Regions from separate parts of the Acidovorax sp. JHL-9 genome, predicted to be linked through region 3. Evidence: riboswitches for the same ligand, from Rfam matches in the RefSeq annotation. Region 3 holds a riboswitch; each other region holds the start of a gene.
The links. A riboswitch is a leader RNA that binds a small molecule or an ion and turns the genes downstream of it on or off. The one in region 3 is predicted to bind glycine.
Positions count from the first base shown of each region.

Region 1: another riboswitch for glycine. It lies ahead of gcvT (glycine cleavage system aminomethyltransferase GcvT); the one in region 3 lies ahead of K225_RS0104450 (D-amino acid dehydrogenase).
Region 2: another riboswitch for glycine. It lies ahead of K225_RS0109915 (penicillin-binding protein 1A); the one in region 3 lies ahead of K225_RS0104450 (D-amino acid dehydrogenase).

Region 1 is NZ_AUEX01000003.1:169,508-176,193, forward strand. It holds gene K225_RS0103685 (Lrp/AsnC family transcriptional regulator) at 1-350, opposite strand, end outside; gene K225_RS0103690 (TRAP transporter substrate-binding protein) at 756-1,727, shown strand; gene K225_RS0103695 (TRAP transporter small permease) at 1,797-2,291, shown strand; gene K225_RS0103700 (TRAP transporter large permease) at 2,288-3,565, shown strand; glycine riboswitch at 3,571-3,681, shown strand; glycine riboswitch at 3,695-3,817, shown strand; gene gcvT (glycine cleavage system aminomethyltransferase GcvT) at 3,862-4,995, shown strand; gene gcvH (glycine cleavage system protein GcvH) at 5,088-5,462, shown strand; gene gcvP (aminomethyl-transferring glycine dehydrogenase) at 5,490-6,686, shown strand, end outside.
Region 2 is NZ_AUEX01000012.1:96,682-103,367, forward strand. It holds gene K225_RS0109910 (molybdopterin-dependent oxidoreductase) at 1-685, shown strand, start outside; gene K225_RS0109915 (penicillin-binding protein 1A) at 768-3,143, opposite strand; glycine riboswitch at 3,268-3,358, opposite strand; gene K225_RS0109920 (iron-containing alcohol dehydrogenase) at 3,467-4,627, opposite strand; gene K225_RS0109925 (fumarylacetoacetate hydrolase family protein) at 4,911-5,924, opposite strand; gene K225_RS0109935 (DUF3108 domain-containing protein) at 6,165-6,686, shown strand, end outside.
Region 3 is NZ_AUEX01000004.1:65,933-72,618, reverse strand. It holds gene K225_RS0104455 (ABC transporter ATP-binding protein) at 1-140, shown strand, start outside; gene K225_RS0104450 (D-amino acid dehydrogenase) at 297-1,634, opposite strand; glycine riboswitch at 1,727-1,842, opposite strand; gene K225_RS0104445 (2-keto-4-pentenoate hydratase) at 2,062-2,844, shown strand; gene K225_RS0104440 (YXWGXW repeat-containing protein) at 3,085-3,537, opposite strand; gene K225_RS0104435 (MFS transporter) at 3,750-5,672, shown strand; gene K225_RS0104430 (YMGG-like glycine zipper-containing protein) at 5,798-6,307, opposite strand; gene K225_RS21550 (hypothetical protein) at 6,368-6,686, opposite strand, start outside.

The DNA.
Region 1 (6,686 bases), on a different contig from region 3:
TCGTAGTCGCGCGTGTCTTTCACCACCACGCGCAGCAGGTAGTCGTAGTCACCCGACACCAGGTGTGCCTCGATCACCTCGGGAATGCTGGCCAGGGTTTCGCCAAACTTTTCCAGCGTGTTGTCGGAATGGCTGTCGAGCGTGACCATCACCAGCACCGTGTCGGACAGATCGAGCGCGCGCGGATTGAGGCGCACGGTGTAGCCCTCGATCACACCGGCCTCCTCCATTTTTTTGATGCGCCCCCAGCATGGCGAGGGGCTCAGGCCCACGGCCTGTCCGATCTCCTGCAGGCTGGCGCGGGCGTTGACCTGCAAAACGGAGAGAATTTTTCTATCAAGACGGTCCATGCATCTCATTATTCTTTGGATTTAAATTTTGCAGAATATTTTTCTGCATATTTCCAAAATCATCGCAAATTCAGAAGAACCATCCACCACCCCGGCGGCATACTTGTTTGCATCAAGGCGCTCTTACCGGAGTGCACAAACTGACAAGGCCCCGGCGGGTTACCGCCCGCACGGGGCACTTGGCAAGCATCTTCCCCCCAAGCCCAGCCGCGCGGCACTGTCGCGCACGCGACCCCGGCGCCCTGCCATCCGCCTCGCGCACCGCTGATCAGCACGCTGCCCCGCACAAACCCCGATGCCCAGCCGCGTGTTGCAGCGCCATAATTTTTGGCAGGTTGCAGCGCTTGTCTGCGCCGCAACCTGCAGCGCAAGCAGCACGCCAACATTTCCCTTTCAGGAGACACCATGCAATTGACCCGACTCGTCGTTGGCCTCGGCCTTGCCCTTGGCTTCATGGCCAGCGCCGCCGCGCAGACCACCATGCGCATCAGCATTTCGGTGGCGCAGAACTCGCACCAGGGCGTGGCCATCGACACCTTCGCCAAAGAAGTGGAAAAGCGCACGGGCGGCCGCTACAAGGTGCAGACCTTCTACAACGGCGCCCTGGGCGGCGAGCGCGAGTCGATTGAAGCCGTGCAGCTGGGCACGCAGGAACTGGCCTTCAGTTCCACCGGCCCGGTGCCCAACTTTGTCCCCGAGACCAAGATCCTGGACGTCCCCTTCCTGTTTCGCGACAAGGCCCATGCCCGCGCCGTGCTCGACGGCCCCATCGGGCAAGACCTGCTGACCAAGTTCGACGCCAAGGGCTTCAAGGCACTGGCCTGGGCCGAAAACGGCTTTCGCCACATGACCAACAGCAAGCGCGACGTGAAGGAGCCCGGCGACCTCAAGGGCCTGAAGATGCGTACCATGGAGAACCCGGTGCACATCGCCGCCTACAAGGGCTTTGGCATCATCACCACGCCCATGGCGTTCCCCGAGGTGTTCACGGCCCTGCAGCAAGGCACCGTGGACGGGCAGGAAAACCCGTTGCCCGTCATCATCTCGGCCAAGTTCGACCAGGTGCAAAAGCACCTCACGCTCACCGGCCATGTGTATTCGCCCTGCATCTTCGTGATGAACAAGGCGGCTTTCGACAAGCTCAGCGCGGCCGACAAGCAGGCCTTTCTGGATGCCGCCAAGGAAGGCACCAAGGCCAACCGGGCGCGCGTGGACGAAGACGATGCCAAGGGCGTGGCCGACCTGCGCGCCAAGGGCATGACAGTGATCGACACCATCGACAAGGCCAAGTTCGTGGCGACGCTGGCCCCTGTCAATGCCGAGTTTGAAAAGCAGTTTGGCAAGGCCGCGCTCGACAAGATCCGCGATTACAAATAATCTTCTTGTCGCTCTATTTTCACTAGCTATCAGCGCCCGCCGGTATTGCGCCAGCGGGCGTTTTCATTCATGAAAAATGCTTTTCTGACCTTTGAGCGCTGGACCACGTTCAGCGCCATGCTGGCCGCCTGCGCCATGCTGGCTGTGGCCTCGGCGCTGGGCATGTTCCAGATTCTGATGCGCTTCATATTCGAGCAGCCCGCAGAATGGACCGAGGTGCTGATCCGTTTCAGCCTGATCTGGATGGTGTTCCTGGCCATCCCCGCCGCCTTCCGCCAGGGGGCGATGGTGAGCGTGGATGTGCTCTACCGCTGGAGCCCGCCACGCATTCGCCGCGTGCTCGACTGGGTGGTGGCGCTGGCGGCGCTGGCCCTGATCGGCGTCATCATCTGGTGGGGCTGGGATTACGCGCAGCGCGGCGGCGTGCAGAGCATGGCGGGGCTGGAGTCGGTTTCGATGTTCTGGGCCTATCTGGCCATGCCGGTGGGCGGCCTCTTTTGCGTCGTCGGCATCATCGGCAACCTCATCGCCCCCCTGCGCATGGAACTGGAGACAGCGCAATGACCGCCACCATGATTTCCACCATGGTGCTGTGCTTTGCACTCACCGTTTCCGTGGCCGTTTCCATCGGCCTTGCGTCCATCCTGGGCATACAGGTTGCGAACGCCAACATGCTGATCTCGGTGAAGGAAATGTTCGCCTCGATCAACAAGTTTCCGCTGGCCGCCATTCCCTTCTTCATCCTCGCGGGCAACCTCATGGAAACCGGCGGCATCTCGCGCCGCCTGGTCGAGTTTGCCAAGAGCATCGTCGGCGGCGTGCAGGGCGGCCTGCCCATGACCTGCGTGCTCACCTGCATGATCTTCGCGGCGGTGTCGGGCTCGTCGGTGGCCACCACGTTCGCCATCGGCGCCATCCTGGTCCCGGCGCTCATCAAGCATGGCTACCCCACCAGCTACGCAGCGGCCTTGCAGGCCACCAGCGCCGAACTGGGCGTGATCATCCCGCCTTCCATCCCGCTCATCCTGTACGGCGTGAGTGCCGAGGTGTCGATTGGCGAGCTGTTCATCGCCGGCTTTGGCCCGGGACTGCTGATCAGTGGCGCGCTGATGCTGTTCGTGTGGGTCTACTGCAAATACAAGGGCTGGGGCAAGAACGATGGCGATGGCCGCATGCCCATCGGCCGTGCCACGCTGCAGGCCGGCTGGGCGCTGCTGATGCCGGTGATCATCCTGGGCGGCATCTACGGCGGCGTATTCACCCCCACAGAGGCCTCGGCCGTGGCCGTGTTCTATGCGCTGGTGGTGGGTGTGGTGATCTACCGCGAGATTCGCCTGGTGGACCTGTTCGCCATCCTGCGCAAGTCGGCCCTCTCGTCAGCGGTGATCATGTTCATCATTGCCAACGCCGGGCTGTTTGCCTTCCTCATCACCCGCGCGGGCGTGCCCGATGCCATCGGCCGCTGGCTGGAGGCGGTGCTGCAATCCCCTGCCCTGTTCCTGCTGGGCGTGAATGCGGCGCTGTTCTTCATTGGCATGTTCATCGAGACCAGCGCGGCCATCATCGTGCTGGCGCCCATCCTGGCGCCCGTGGCCCTGCACTTCGGCGTGGACCCGGTGCACTTCGGCCTGATCATGGTGGTGAACCTGGCCATGGGCATGATCACACCGCCCTTTGGTGTGAACCTGTTTGCCGCGTGTACGGTGGCGCGCATCTCGCTGGACCGCATCGTGGGGCACCTGGTGCCGTTCGTGCTCGTGATCCTGGCGTGCCTGCTCGTCATTACCTATGTGCCGCAGCTGTCGCTGAGTTTTCGGGACCTGGTGTACGCAAAGTAGTTAGAATCCCCCCGTCAGGAGAGAGTGCCCCGCCGTCGCTTCATGCACGGCAGCGCGGCACCGCCGAAGGCGCAGGCAGCAGCCGAACGCTCAGGCAAAAGGACTGGCAAGCGCCCGCAGCGATGCGGGCGTTCCCTTGCTGGAGAGAGATGTCCGCACTGCAGGTGCAGGCCATCCACCGAAGGAGCAAGCCGCGCGGCCAGCCAGGGCGCCGCGGTGAATCTCTCAGGTAAAGCGGACAGCAGGGCAAATCGCGTGGCATTCGTGCCACGGCCCCCATTTGCCCTGGAGCTCTTATGTCCACACCTGCCGCCGCCCTGCTCATCACGCCCCTGAACGCCCTGCACATTGAACTGGGCGCCCGCATGGTGCCGTTTGCCGGTTATTCCATGCCCGTGCAGTACCCTGCAGGCCTCATGGCTGAGCACCTGCACACGCGCCAGGCCGCAGGGCTGTTCGATGTATCGCACATGGGCCAGCTCAAGCTGGTCGGCCCCGATGCCGCCGCCGCGTTCGAGAGCCTGGTGCCCGTCGATGTAATCGACCTGCCCGTGGGCAAGCAGCGCTACGGCCTGTTGCTCAATGACGAGGGCGGCATCATCGACGACCTGATGTTCTTCCGCGTGGCCGACAACGAACTCTTTGTCATCGTCAACGGTGCCTGCAAGGTGGGTGACATGGCCCACATCCAGGCCCGCATCGGCCGGCGCTGCGACGTGGTGCCCATGCCCGACCACGCGCTCCTGGCGCTGCAGGGTCCCCAGGCCGTCACCGCCCTGTCACGCCTGGCCCCGGGCATTGAAAAGCTGGTGTTCATGACGGGTGGCGATTTTTCCATCGCAGGCTGCGACTGCTTCGTGACCCGCAGCGGCTACACGGGCGAAGACGGCTTCGAGATCTCGGTGCCCGCCGCACAGGCCGAGACCCTGGCACGCGCCCTGCTGGCCCAGCCCGAAGTGAAACCCATCGGCCTGGGCGCGCGCAACTCGCTGCGCCTGGAAGCGGGCCTGTGCCTGTACGGCAACGACCTCGACACCACCACCACACCCCCCGAAGCCAGCCTGAACTGGGCCATCCAGAAGGTGCGCCGCACCGGCGGCGCGCGCGCGGGCGGCTTCCCTGGGGCCGACAAGGTGCTGGCGCAGCTCGACAACCCCGCCAGCCTCGCGCGCAAGCGCGTCGGTCTGGTCGCGCTGGAGCGCGTTCCCGTGCGCGAGCACACCGAATTGCAGAGCGCCGACGGCCAGAAGATTGGCGAAGTGACCAGCGGCCTGCTGGGCCCCACGGTGAACGAACCCGTGGCCATGGGCTATGTGGCCCCCGCCTTTGCCGCCATCGGCACGCGGGTGAACGCCATGGTGCGCGGCAAGGCCGTGCCCATGGAAGTGCGCGCCATGCCGTTTGTGCCCGCCAATTACTACCGCGGCTAATTTTGCGCGGCGCGGCACCCCAACCGCGCCTGCGCCCGCTACATTGCAGATTCCTTTCTTTTTTATCTTCTAGCTGCTTGAGGAGCTTTCCCATGACCGTCAAATTCTCCAAAGACCACGAATGGATCAACGCCGCCGACGCGAACTCGGCCGTGGTGGGTATCACCGTGCATGCCCAGGATGCCCTGGGCGATGTGGTGTTCGTCGACCTGCCCGCCGTGGGCACCACGTTTGCCCAGGGCGACGTGGCGGGCGTGGTCGAGTCGGTCAAGGCCGCAGCCGATGTGTACATGCCAGTCTCGGGCGAGATCGTCGAAGTGAACGAGGCCCTGCGTGCCGACCCTTCGCTGGCCAATTCCGACCCGCTCAATACCGGCTGGTTCTTCAAGGTCAAGCTCAGCGATGCCAGCCAGCTCGACGCGTTGCTCAGCGAAACCGACTACACCGAGTTCGCCAAGAACGCCTGACCCTGTTTCCTTCTTCGAGACTGCCCCATGTTGATGCAATCCGCCCTGCCGCTCGGCGCGCTTGAAAACGCCACCGAATTCCTGCCCCGCCACATCGGTATCGACGCGGCCGACGAAGCGCACATGCTGTCGGTGATCGGCGAGGCCTCGCGCCGCGCCCTCATCGACTCCATCGTGCCGCGCTCCATCGCCCGCAGCCGCGCCATGGACCTGCCGCTGCCGGTCATGGAAAGCGCTGCGCTGGCCGAACTTAAGGCGATTGCATCCAAAAACAAGGTCTTGAAGAGCTTCATCGGCCAGGGCTACTACGACACACACATTCCCGGTGTCATCCTGCGCAACATCCTGGAAAACCCCGCCTGGTACACGGCCTACACGCCTTACCAGGCGGAGATTTCGCAAGGCCGCATGGAAGCCCTGGTCAATTTCCAGACCATGGTGTGCGACCTCACGGCCATGCCGATCGCCAACGCATCGATGCTCGACGAGGCCACGGCCGCCGCCGAAGCCATGACGCTGGCCAAGCGCTCGGTCAAGAGCAAGAGCAATGTGTTTGTGGTGGCTGGTGACGCGCACCCGCAGACCATCGAGGTGATCCAGACCCGCGCCCGGCCGCTGGGCATCGAAGTCGTGCTCGCCAACTCCGCCGAGCATTGGAACACCCTGCTGGACGGCGACTACTTCGCCGTGCTGGCCCAGTACCCCGCCACCAGCGGCCGCATCGACGACCTGCGCGCCGATGTGGAAAAGGTTCATGGCAAACAGGCCGCCTTCATCGCAGCCGCCGACCTGCTGGCCCTCACGCTGATCACGCCGCCCGGAGAATGGGGCGCCGACATCGTGGTGGGCACCACGCAACGCTTTGGCATGCCCATGGGCGCCGGCGGCCCGCACGCCGCCTACATGGCCTGCCGCGACGACTTCAAACGCAGCCTTCCAGGCCGCCTGGTGGGCGTCAGCGTGGACGCGCACGGCAAGCCCGCCTACCGCCTGGCGCTGCAGACGCGCGAGCAGCACATCCGCCGCGAAAAGGCCACCTCCAACATCTGCACGGCCCAGGTGCTGCCGGCCGTGATCTCCAGCATGTACGCGGTGTACCACGGTCCCGAGGGCCTGCAGCGCATTGCCCGGCGCGTGGCCAGCTACACGGCCATCCTGGCCAAGGGGCTGGAGCAACTCGGCGCGCCCGTGCGCCCGCAAGCCACGTTCGATACCCTCTCGCTG
Region 2 (6,686 bases), on a different contig from region 3:
GCCCCGGGGCCAGGCGCGCAGCAACGCGCAGATCTTCCGCGACCTGGCCGCGCGCATGGGCTTCACCGAGCCCTGCTTTGCCGACAGCGACGAAGCCCTGTGCCGCCAGGCCTTTGGCGACGCCGTGGACTACGCGCTGCTCGAAACCCAGGGCTTTGCCACACTGGCGCTGCCCGATGCGCCGTTTGCCGAAGGCGGCTTTCCCACGCCCAGCGGCAAGTGCGAATTCTTCAGCGCCCGCCTGGCCGCGCAGGGCCTGGACGGCCTGCCCGACCACCTGCCCAACCACGAGCTGCAGGGCACCGACGCCCGCTACCCGCTGGCCATGATCTCGCCGCCGGCGCGCAATTTTCTGAACTCCACCTTCGTCAACGTGCAGAGCCTGCGCGCCATCGAGGGTCGCCCGGTGCTGGAGATCCACCCCGATGACGCCGCCACACGCGGCATTGCCGATGGCGCCGTGGTGCGCGTTTTCAACGACCGGGGCAGCTACCTGTGCCACGCCACCGTCTCGCGCCGCGCGCGGCCCGGGGTTGTGAACGGCCTGGGCATCTGGTGGCGCAAGCTGGGGCTGGATGGGACGAATGTAAACGAGGTCACCAGCCAGGCCCTGACCGACCTGGGGCGGGCGCCGACGTTCTACGACTGCCTGGTGGAGGTGGAGGCCCACGCCGTGCCGGCCTGACGGTGCGTTGCCTTTCTTGCCTTAAAAATACTCCTGTATTTATAGCTATTGGCGCTTACATATCAAGCGCCATCGGCCACTCTTACCCCATATCGGCAGAATTTCCCGCCCTTGGGCGGCGCCCGTCCGGACCGCACTCGAAGGGGCTTTGGACAAAGGCCTTGCGGTCATCCACGCAGGTCCCGAAGACGTATTCCGGGTACACATAGTCCTCGCCGAAGCGCATCAGGTCCAGCGGCAGGGTGCGCGATACCGGCGTGCGCCCCCGCACCGCCTCGGCCATGTACTCTGTCCACACGGGCAGGGCCAGGGTGCCCCCGGTGTGCCGGCCCAGGCTGCGCGGCTGGTCGTAGCCCATCCACACGACAGAGGCCACGCCCGATGAGTAGCCGGCAAACCACACATCCCGCGCATCGTTGGAGGTGCCGGTCTTGCCGGCCACATCGGGGCGGCCCAGCGCCTTCGCACGCCGGCCCGTGCCGTGCTGCACCACGTCGCGCAGCATGCTGTCCAGCACGAAGGCATTGCGCTCGGACACCACGGTCGCACGGGGCGATGGCGCGTTCGCTGCATACAGCACCGCGCCACCGCGCTCGCTCACCTGGTGGATCAGCCGGGGCTGCACCAGGGTGCCGCCGTTGGCAAACACGGCATAGGCCTGCGTCAGCTGCAGCGGCGTGATGGCGCCCGCCCCCAGGGCCAGCGGCAGCCGGGGCGGATTGCGTTCGGGCAAGAAGCCGAAGCGGGTGGCGAACTCCTGCACGTACTGAACCCCGGCCGCGTCCATCAGGTTGACGGCCACCAGGTTCTTGGAGCGCACCAGGCCGCGCCGCGCGGTGATGAAGCCCTCGTAGTTGCCGCCGTAGTTGCGCGGGCTCCAGGCGGGGCGGCCGCGGGCGGCAGGGGTTACGACACGCTGTGTATCGTCGATCAAGGTGCCCGGGGCATAGCCCTTTTCCAGCGCCGCCGAATAGATGAACGGCTTGAAGGTCGAGCCCGGCTGGCGAAAGGCCTGCACGGCATGGTCGAACTGGTTGAAGGCGTAGTCGAAGCCCCCCGTGAGCGCCAGGATATCGCCGGTTTCCGTGTCCATGGAGACCAGCGCGCCCTCCATGCCCGGCAACTGGCCCAAATCCCACCTTTGGCGGGCATCGGCCACGACGCGAATCACCGCGCCCGGCGCTATGCGCTGCCGCGCTGGCGCATCGGGCTTGAGGGCGGCACGTGCGCTGGCGCTGAGCCGGCTGCGCGGTATCCGCACCGGCGTGCCATCGCGCAGCCACGCGGCAATGCCCTCGGCCTCGGACGCCGCATGCACCAGGGCGGCACGCAGTTCTCCGCTGTCGCGATAGGGCGCCAGCGCGGCGCGCAGGGCTTTGGGTTCGTCGGACGGCACAGCGCCCTGGATGCGCCCCTCGGGGCCGGCATAGCCGCGGGCATCCTGCGCGCCCAGAATGCCCGCGCGCAGCGCACGCGTGGCCGCGCGCTGCGCGGGAACGCTGAGGGTGGTGACGACATCCAGGCCCAGCGCATACGCCGCTTCACCGTACTGCTCCAGCACCATCTTGCGGGCCTGTTCCACGGCAAAGGCGGCTGCCGGCTCGATGGAACGGTATTGCGTTCGCAGCGTCAGCGCCTGTGTCCGCGCCTCCTGGTAGGCGGGCGCATCCAGATAGCCCAGTTCGTGCATGCGCTGCAGGATGTACTGCTGGCGGATGATGGCGCGCTCGCGGTTCACCACGGGGTTGTACGCCGACGGCGCCTTGGGCAGCCCGGCCAGCACGGCGGCTTCGGCCACCGTCAGCTCGTCCAGTGTCTTGTCGAAGTACACCGACGCCGCGGCCGCAAAGCCATAGGCACGCTCGCCCAGATAGATCTGGTTCATGTACAGCTCCAGGATCTTGTCCTTGCTGTAGGTGGCTTCGAGTTTGTAGGCCAGCAAGACTTCCATGAGCTTGCGGCTGTAGGTTTTGACGCGGCTCAGAAAGAACACCCGCGCCACCTGCATCGTGATGGTGCTGGCCCCCTGGGCATGCTCCCCCGATACCACATTGCGCAGCGCAGCGCGCGCCAACCCGGCGAAGTCCACCGCGCCATGTTCATAAAAGCGGGCATCTTCGATGGCCAGCAGGGCCTGGCGCATCTGCAGCGGGATCTGCCCTATCGGCACGAATTCCCGGCGCTCCTCACCATATTCCGCCAGCAGCGTGCCGTCCCTGGCATAGATGCGCATCGGCAACATGGGATCGTAGTCGGCCAGGTGGTCCACCTCCGGCAGCTGCTGCCACACCATGTGCAGCACATAGGCCCCACCCGCACTGCCGGCCACGACCAGCCCCAGGAAAAAACCCGCGAGAAATTTCAGGATCGGGTGCTTTTGGGGCGAAGGGGCAGGCGCGGCAACAGACGACGATGGGGGCATCAGGGGGAACTCTGGCGAGAGCAGGGCCCGTGCCATGACGGGCCTGCGGCGCCGCTCCCCCTGTCCTTTTACCTGAGAGTTTCGGCTGCCTGGGCAGCCTGCCCCTTCGGTGGACCCCCGCCTGCATTGCGCAGGGCTGCGGCCTCTCTCCAGTCGGCGATGGTCTCCTGCGGTCCGGCTTGCCTGAGCGATGATGGGAGTTTGCGCCTTCGGCGGAGGCGGGTTGCGCCCCTCTCTCCCGCAAGATAGGCGCTCACTTTAAATCACCCGCCAAAACCTGCCCTGCTCAAAAGGTCAATATCCCGCCCCCGGCCGGTTAGAGCCTGTTTACGATCTCCCAGGGGATCGCAAACAGGCTCTTACAGCGCGGCTTCCAGGATACGGCGGCTCACGGCGGGCGTGATCTCGCGCTGCTCGCCCAGCTGCACCATGCCATGCGCTTCGAGCTGGGCCACCACGGTGTCCACCACCTCCGCGCCCAGGCCATGGCCCGACAGGCGCGTGGCGATACCCATGCTTTCAAAGAAGGCGCGCGTGCGCTCGATGGCGGCGGTGATGCGCTCATCCTCCGTGCCGGTGGTGATGCCCCACACGCGCTCGCCGTACTGCAGCAGCTTGGCGCGCTTCGGGCCCCGGCGCTCATTCAGCAGCGCGGGCAGCACGATGGCCAAGGTGCGCGCATGGTCGATGCCGTGCAGCGCGGTGAGCTCGTGGCCGATCATGTGCGTGGCCCAGTCCTGCGGCACGCCGGCGCCGATCAGGCCGTTGAGCGCCATGGTGGCGGCCCACATCAGGTTGGCGCGGTCGTCGTACACGGGCTCCTGCGCCGTCAGCAGGCGCGGGCCCACCTCGATCAGCGTCTGCAAGAGGCCTTCGGCAAAGCGGTCCTGCACGGGCGCGTTGACCGGGTAGGTCAGGTACTGCTCGACCGTGTGCACGAACGCATCGACCACGCCATTGGCCAGTTGCTGCGGCGGCAGCGTGTAGGTCTTGGTGGGATCGAGCACCGAGAACTTCGGGTAGCTGTGCACGCTGCTGAAGGCCAGCTTGGCACCCTTGGCGCGGTGCGTGATGACGCCGCCGTTGTTCATCTCCGAGCCCGTGGCAGGCAGCGTGAGCACGGCGCCAAAGGGCACGGCCTGGGTGATGTTGCGGCCGCGCTTTTCCAGGATGGACCAGGCATCGCCCTCAAAGTGCACGGCGGCGGCGATGAACTTGGTGGCATCGATCACCGAGCCACCGCCCACGGCCAGCAGAAAGTCGAAGCCGCCGGCACGGATCTGCTCGACGGCCTTCATCGAGGTTTCGAAGCTCGGGTTGGGTTCGATGCCGCTGAAGGTGGCGTGCGGGCGCTCGCCCAGCGCGGTGCGCACTTCGGCCAGCGTGCCGGTCTTTTCGGCACTGGCGCCGCCCACCAGGATCAGCACCTTGGCCGCTGCGGGCACCAGCTTGGCCAGGTCGGCGATGCGGCCCTGGCCGAAAACGATGTGGGTGGGGTTGTGGAAGTCGAAATTCAGCATGGCAATGGAATGTTGGCGCACCGCGCCCCTTGCCGCGCCGGATGGCCCGGCAGGCGGCAGGAACGCAGGGCAGTGAGGGAAAAAACCACCAGGCAAGCAAGCCCGGTGGACGGACTGGTCATTGTCCGCGCGAAGCCGCCTGCACCCCTGTCGCCCAGGACAAAACCCTTGCGTCCGCCGGCCTGCCCTGCGGCGTGGCCCGACAGTGGGCGCCTGGAAAAATAGCTGCAAGCGCTTTTCAAACAAGCGCCACAGCCATTTTTCCTCAAAATGGCGCCACCACTCATCCACCCGCAGGCGATGCAATGGTCTGGTCGATGGCGCCGAAGATGCTCGCACCGTCCTTGCCCTTGGCCTCGATGCGGATGGTGTCGCCGAACTTCATGAATTCGGTGCTGGGCTTGCCGTCCTGGATGGTCTCGATGCAGCGCTTTTCGGCGATGCAGCTGTAGCCCTTGGGCCATTCGGTGCGGCCGTTCTGCTCCACGCCCTTGTTGCTGACGGTGCCACTGCCCACGATGGAGCCCGCGCGCACATTGCGCGTCTTGGCGATGTGCGCGATGAGCTGGCCGAAGTGGAAGGTCATCTCGGGGCCGGCGTCGCACATGCCGACCTTGCGGCCGTTCCAGGTGGATTGCACGGTGAGGTGCACGCGGCCGTGGTCCCAGGCGTCGCCCAGCTCGTCCAGCGTCACGGCCACGGGGCCGAAGGCGGTGGCGGGCTTCGCCTGGAAAAAGCCAAAACCCTTGGCCAGCTCGGCCGGGATCAGGTTGCGCAGGCTTACGTCGTTGGCAATCATCACCAGGCGGATACCGTCCAGCGCCTGGTCGGCGTTGCTGCCCATCTTCACGTCGCCCGTGATGACGGCGATCTCGGCCTCGAAATCGATGCCCATGGCCTCGCTGGGCACCACCACGTCGTCGCAGGGCCCCATGAAATCATCGCTGCCGCCCTGGTACATCAGCGGATCGGTGTAAAAGCTCTCGGGAACCTCGGAGTTGCGGGCTTTTCGAACCAGTTCAACGTGGTTGATGTAGGCCGAGCCATCCGCCCACTGGTAGGCGCGCGGCAGCGGAGCCATGCACTGGGCCGGGTCGAAGGGAAAAGCGTGGCGCGCGCGGCCTGCGTTGAGCTGGTCGTACAGGTCCTGCAACTGGGGCGACAGGAAGCCCCAGTCGTCCAGCACCTGCTGCAGCTTGCTGGCAATGCCGGTCGCATAATGGGCCGTGCCCAGGTCACGGGAGACGACAACCAATTGGCCGTCGCGTGACCCGTCTTTGTAGGTAGCGAGTTTCATGGGGAAAGCACCTTCATCTCAATCAAAATGGCGTCAATGACGCGCAAACCACGAGATTACGCCGGGTTCAATGGATTCGACTGAACAAAACTCGCAATTTTTTGGCGTGAATGAACAAAGAACGTGCAGGCACCCGGTCCGCAGAGGTCCGTTTCCCGCGGCAGGAAGCGCGGCCCCAGACCGCCCAGCTGCCGCAGCACCTGGGTGCGGTCCGCGCCTGACGCCTGCCGGAGCCCCGCCATGCCACGCCGGCCACTCTTTGTATTGACCGCCCTGGTGCTGGCACTGCACTGGCTGGTGCTGCAGGGCATGCCCATGGCCTGGGACAGCAGCCCGTCCACGCCCCCCGCTGCACAGGTCTTCAGCACGCGCAGCATTGCCCCCACGCCACCGGCAGCGGTGCCCCCCGCACCGCCTGCGCCTCCCGCGCCTGCCCGCCCTGCGACGGCACGCAAGAAACCCGCTGCACCACCGGCGACGCAGCATGCAGCGAAGGCAGCCACCGCACCACCCCCCATGCCGTCAGCGCCGCCCGACAACCCGGGCGAAGCCCCACCGCCCGACGCGGCGGTGGACACCGCGGGCACGCCGGCCGCCGAAATGCCCGGGAAGCCCGATGCCGATGCCGTGGCCATCGCCCCTGCGCCCGACGCCAGTGCGCCGGCCACTCCATCGTCCACGGACCCGGACAACCCCCTGGGCGCTGGCGTGGACATCCGCCCTCCCGGCGGCGCCACAGGCCCGGCGGGCGAGGCCGCCAGT
Region 3 (6,686 bases):
AGCAATTTGCGGCAGCTGCCCTGGCGGTTGCCGATTACGGCTATGTGCTGGAAAACGGACGCATTTCCGTACAAGGCCCGGCGGAGCGCCTGCGCGATGACCCGGCCGTGAAGGCCGCCTACCTTGGCGGCGGTCACTGACGCTTGGTGAGGCTGGCAGTTGGCAGGGGCCAAACTCCCCGCGGCCAGCTTCCACGCCGACAGCATGGCCTGCGTATGCCCTTGGGCACCGCAGGCTTTTTCATGGGTGCCTGCGGCTGCGCACCGGTGCCGCAGGCGCCCAAGGTCGTCCGCCTCTCAGGCGTTGTTCACTGCCCGCTGGCTGGGCGCGGTCGCGGCCATCTTGCGGCCCGGTGCCGCGCGGTCAGCCGTGCCCGTGAAAGCAAAGTCCACTTCGGGCGCCAGCCCGCTCACGATATGGGCCAGCGCCTTGCCCGAGCCGCAGGCGTGCGTCCAGCCCAGCGTGCCGTGGCCGGTGTTGAGGAACAGGTTGGCCACTTTGGTCTTGCCGATCAGCGGCACGTTGCTGGGCGTGGCGGGGCGCAGGCCGGTCCAGAACTGGGCCTGGCTGGTATCGCCCGCGCCGGGGAAGAGCTGCTCCACGCGGCGCACGATGGCCTCGCAGCGCATCGGGTTCAGGTTGCGGTCATAGCCGTTCAATTCCGCCGTGCCGGCAATGCGCAAACGGTCTCCCTGCGCGCTGGTGTAGCGCGAGAACACCAGCTTGAACTCGTCGTCCGTCAGGCTCACCTCGTGGGCCATCGACGCGTTCTTGACCGGCATGGTCACCGAATAGCCCTTGGCCGGGTAGATGGGCAGGCGAATGCCCAGCGGCTGGGCCAGCAGCGGGCTGAACGAGCCCATGGCCAGCACGAAGGCGTCGCCGCGCACGCGCTCAAAGCGGCCCTCGGCATTGGTCAGCTCCACATGGTCGATATGGCCACCGGCCTCGCGCAGCGCCGTGATGTGGTGGCCCATGCGGAATTGCACGCCCGCCGCCTCGCACAGCCGGGCCAGTTCGCGTGTGAACTGGTTGGCATCGCCCGACTCGTCCTCGGCCGTGTAGGTGGCGCCGGCCAGTTGCGGGCGGATGTGGGCGAGGGCTGGCTCGATGCGCACGGCCTCGTCGGCGCTGATGACCTGGCGCTCGCAGCCGAGCTGGCGCATCTGCTCGGCCGGGGCCAGTGCGCCGTCGAACTCCTTGGCGTTGGTATAGAAGTGCAGGATGCCCTGGGTCCGCTGGTCGTACGCGATGCCGGTGGCTGCGCGCAGCTGCTGCAGCACGCTGCGGCTGTAGGTGCCCAGGCGCACGATCTGCTCGATGTTGTGGCGCGTGCGCGCCGGGGTGCAGTTGCGCAAGAACTGCAGGCCCCACAGCCACTGCCGCATGTCGGCGCGCAGGCGGAACAAGAGCGGTGCATCTTCCTGGCCCAGCCACTGCAGCACCTTGAGCGGCGCGCTGGGGTTGGCCCAGGGTTCGGCATGGCTCACCGAGATCTGGCCGCCGTTGGCAAAGCTGGTCTCGGCGCCGGGCGTGGCCTGGCGGTCGATGACCGTGACCTCGTGGCCGAGTTGCTGCAGGAAATACGCCGAAGTCACGCCGAGCAGGCCGGCACCCAAAACGATCACGCGCATGATTTTCAAAGCCTTTCTGGGCTCTGGCGCTTGACAGGCGTGCGGTAGCAGCTATTGCTTCAATAGCGTACAGCCGGCGCGTCTGCCAAGCTGCCGCTCCCCCTGTCCTTGGTACCTGAGAGATTCACCGCATCGCCGGCATGGCGTGTGGTTTGCTCCTTCGGTGCGCCACGCGTGTAGGTCGTGGCGGCTCTCCAGACGGCTTTGTTGAATGGTGCAGTACGGAACCTGAGCGTGTATGGGAGTTTGCGCCTTCGGTGAAGCGGACGTTGCCGCTGACTCTCCTGCGAGGCCGATTCTAGGCGGCACTGCGGCGCAAAAGGGGGGCTGTGCGCGCTAATGGATGGCAATCGTTGCTGATGCTGGACGGGCGCAGCAACTGGTGCCTCGCCATAATCCGCCAAGCTCTATCCCAAGGATGCCTGCCATGTCTGATACCGCCTTTGATCCCTTTGCCAGCGCGGCCTTGCTCACCATGGCGCGCCAGGGGCGCATGCCCCGGCCGCTCGATCTGCCCGCTGCGCTGCGCCCGTGCAATGCGGCCCAGGCCTATGCCGTGCAGGACGTCGTGGTGCGTGAGCGCGGCGAGATCGCGGGCTGGAAGGTGGGCGCCGCATCGCCCCGGGCGCTGCCCGCGCGCGCGGCGCTCACCCGCGATTCGGTGGCGGTAGCGTCCACCGGGCAGGCAGTGCATTTGCCTGCCGCAGGCTTTGCCGTGATGGGGGTCGAGGCCGAGCTGGTCTATGAGCTGGGCGCCGACCTGCCCGAGCGCACCGCGCCCTACAGTCCGGCCGAGGTGCTGGCGGCCATGGCATCGGTGCGCGCCGCCATCGAGGTGTGCGACACGCGCTTTGCCGCCTGGGCCCAGCAGGGCGAGTTCAGCCGACTGGCCGACCAGGCCTGCCATGGTGCATTGGTGGTGGGTTCGGGGTCGGACGACCTGGCTGCGGTCCAGCCCCTGGTGCAGCCGGTGCATCTGTCCGTCAACGGCACGGTGGCCGTGCAGCACGCCGCCTGGGGCAACCCGGCGGGCGACCCGCTGCGGCTGCTGGTGTGGCTGGCCAACGAGGGCGCGCGCAGCCTGGGCGGCCTGCGTGCGGGCCAGTGGGTGACCACGGGCTCGTGCACCGGCACCGTGCTGGTGGCGCCGGGCACGGTGGTGGTGGCCGACTTCCCGGGCCTGGGCCACGCCGAGCTGCACCTGGTCTGATTCCTTTTCCAAACCCTCCGTGGCGTCGTTGCTTCGCCTTGCCGTGCTGCAGCACTGTCTGCGGCTTCGCTCGTGCCCATGCAAGCAGCCGGGGCGTGCCATCGCCCGATGGCACTCCAACCCTTTGGGCAAGGTACTTGTGCGACCCCGAAAAGATCTTGAACAGGTGTCTTCGACACGAATGATTGGGAACAGGAATGACCCCCGGGGAAACCGCAGGGGGCCACCTGCGCCGCAAGATCAGTTGCGGCGCGGGTTGTCGGGCTGGCGGTCGTGGCGGTTGGGCACGCCATCGCCATCGCGGTCCCGGTCGTAGCGGTTGGCCACGCCGTCCCGGTCGCGGTCCCAGCCGCCGCGCTGCATGGCCCAGCGGCCGTCATGTTCCACCCAGCGGGGCTCGCGGTAGTGGTAGCCGGGGCGGGCTTGCACCCAGTAGCCCGCCATCCACACATGCCGGTGGCCGCGCCATTCCCAGTGGCCGGGCACCCACGCCATGCCGCGCCGGGGATGGGGTGCGGCCTCGTGGCGCGGAGGCGGCGGTGCCTGGTATTGCACCAGCGCCGGCGCAGGGCGCTGGTACTGCGGGCTGCCGGACTGGATGATGACGGTGGCGCCGACCTGTGCGTGCGCCGCCGTCAGGGCGCTCAGCGACAGCAGGGCGATGGAAGCGGCGGCGAGGGCATTGCGTGCCATGGTGTACTCCTCAGAAATGATTCCGTGCGGAACCGGGAGCCTTGATCATTGGGGCGCTGTGTCAAGCGCACATAGGCGCTGTGCGAAGTGTTGTGAAGTGGTGTATCCGCGTGCCACCACGCGCGCACCTTGCAAGCCTGTGCCAGCGCAGGGTGTGTGTCATGGAGGCTGTGCAAAATTGCAGGCTACAGCAACACAAAGGAGCAGTCTGCATGGCGGATGAAAAGAGAGATGCGGCGCACGCAGACCCCAACCAGTTCGCCCTGCTGCGCCAGCGCCGCTTTGCGCCGTTCTTCTGGACGCAGTTCTCCGGCGCGGCCAACGACAACCTGTTCAAGTTCGCCTTCACGGTGATGGCCACCTACCAGCTCAGCGTGTCGTGGCTGCCGCCCGCGCTGGCGGGGCTGGTGATCGGGGCGCTGTTCATCCTGCCGTTTTTGCTGTTCTCGGCCACGTCGGGGCAGCTCACCGACAAATACGACAAGACGCGCATGATCCGCTTCGTCAAGAACCTGGAGATCGCCATCATGCTGGTGGCGGCGGGCGGCTTTCTGTCGGGCAATGTGCCCATCCTGCTGCTGTGCACCTTTTGGATGGGCGTGCATTCCACGCTGTTCGGGCCGGTCAAGTTCGCCTACCTGCCCCAGGTGCTCAGCGAGCGCGAACTGACCGGTGGCAATGGCATGGTGGAGATGGGCACGTTTGTCGCCATCCTGCTGGGCAACGTGGCCGGTGGCCTGCTGGTGGCCATCCCCGGCGTCGGCCACACCACGGTGGCCGTGGCCTGCGTGGTGCTGGCGCTGCTGGGGCGTGCCGTGGCGCAGTTCATCCCCTCGGCCCCCGCCACCGACCCGGGCCTGACGATCAACTGGAACCCCTTCACCGAAACCTGGCGCAACCTGCAACTGGCGTACGAGAACATCGTGGTGTTCCGCTCGCTGCTGGGCATCAGCTGGATGTGGTTCTTTGGCGCCGTGTTCCTCAGCCAGTTCCCCAGCTTTGCCAAGGAGGTGCTGCATGGCAACGAGCAGGTGGCCTCGCTGCTGCTGCTGGTCTTTTCCATCGGCATTGGCACCGGTTCGCTGCTGTGCGAGGTGCTATCGCGCCGCCATGTCGAGATCGGGCTGGTGCCGCTCGGGGCCATTGGCATGAGCGTGTTTGCCATCGACCTGTACTTTGCCTCGCGCAGCCTGCCGGCCTCCGAGGTGATGCAGCTCACTGCCTTTGTAGCGCAGTCCGCGCACTGGCGCGTGATGGCCGACCTGGCGCTGCTCAGCCTGTTTGCCGGCCTGTACAGCGTGCCCATGTATGCGCTGATCCAGATGCGCAGCCAGCCCACGCACCGCGCGCGCATCATTGCGGCCAACAACATCCTGAACGCGCTGTTCATGATCGCCAGCGCGGTCATCGCGGGCGCGCTGCTGGGCGCGGGGTTCACGGTGCCGCAGGTCTTTCTGTTCACGGCCATCGCCAACGCCGTGGTGGCGTTCTACATCTTCCTGCTGGTGCCCGAATACCTGCTGCGCTTCGTGGCCTGGGTGCTTTCGCGTTTCGTCTATCGCTTCAAGGTGCGGGGCGATGAGCACCTGCCCACCACCGGCGCCGCCATCCTGGCCTGCAACCATGTGAGCTTTGTCGATGCCGTGCTGCTCATGGCCGCCAGCCCGCGCCCGATCTGCTTCGTGATGAACCACCGCATCTTCCGCGTGCCGGTGCTGGGCTGGCTGTTCCGCCTGGCCAAGGCGATTCCAATCGCACCGCAAAAGGAAGACCCACGCGTGTACGAGGCCGCTTTCGAGCGTGCCGCCCAGGTGCTGCGTGAAGGCGACCTGCTGGCCATCTTTCCCGAGGGCGGCATCACGCGCGACGGGCAGTTGCAGCCGTTCAAGGGCGGCATCGCCAAGATCCTGGAGCGTGCCCGCGCCGACGGGCTGGAGGTGCCCGTGGTTCCCATGGCGTTGACCAACCTGTGGGGCTCGTATTTCAGCCGCATCGAACAGGGCGGCGCCATGGTGCGGCCGTTCCGGCGCGGGTTGTTCAACCGGGTGGGGCTGAATGTGGGCGCTGCCGTGGCGCCCGCCCAGGCCCAGCCAGAACTGCTGCGCGAGCATGTGGCACGCCTGCTGGCGGCCTGAAGTGAAACACCCCCTGCATGGCTCTGCCTTCAACGCATCAGTTCGTTGGAAGGCCTTGCCGTGCTGGAGCACTGTCTTCGGCTTCCCGCCTGGTTGTCCGCTGGAATGCAACCCTGTAGGAAGGGCTAGCGCCGCCAGTAGCCAGGCGGCGGTGGCGGCATGGGCGTGCCGTAGTAGCCCGGCCCCATGGCGCCCGGGCTGGTGAGCATGCGGCCGTACACCGGAACCTGGTGGCCGCGGGCATACATGCATTGCACGTAGGCGCTGTCGTAGCCCCCCTGGCCGCCACGGACGCTGGATTGGGCGTTGCTGGCACCGACCGACGAGCCCATCAGCAGGCCCATGCCCGCGCCCACTGCCGCACCCTCGTGGTTGCCGCCCAGTGCGGCACCCGCCAGGGCGCCGATCGCCGTGCCCACCACCGCGCTGCCCACCGCGCCCTGGTTGGCCGCTTCGGTGGCGCCGCCGATCTGCATCTGTGCGTATTGCCGACAATTGACATCGTCATACCGGAATTGCTCGAAGCTCTTGGTGCTGCCGGGCAGCACCGTCACGCTGGGGCCGGTGGGCATCACCGTGCAGGCGGTCAGGGTCAGGGCCAGCAGCGGCACCGCGGCGAGGGAAAGGACTTTCATCATGCTTCCTCAGATAGGAAATGGAACATCGGCCATGCGCCAGCGCGTGCAAGGCCCCCGTCAGTTCGCTGGCGGCTGCGCCGGCACCTGCAGCCAGCCGCCCGGGCAGTTGGTGACATAGGGATAGTAGCCATCGGGCTGGTTGCAACGGTACCAGTAGCCCTGTGGCGGCTGCCCATCGGTACCCCCGTTGTAGCCCGTGCCGTCGTTGCCGCGCTCGATGTACACGGGCGGCTCTGCGGGCACCGCAATCACCGCTGGCGCAGGGTACGGCTCGGGGTAATAGTAGGGGTAAGGGTAGGCAGGGCGGTACATCGGATAACCGAAGCCCGGCCCCAGGTAACCCGGCCCCAGGTAAAGGCCGATACCGACCCGCCCA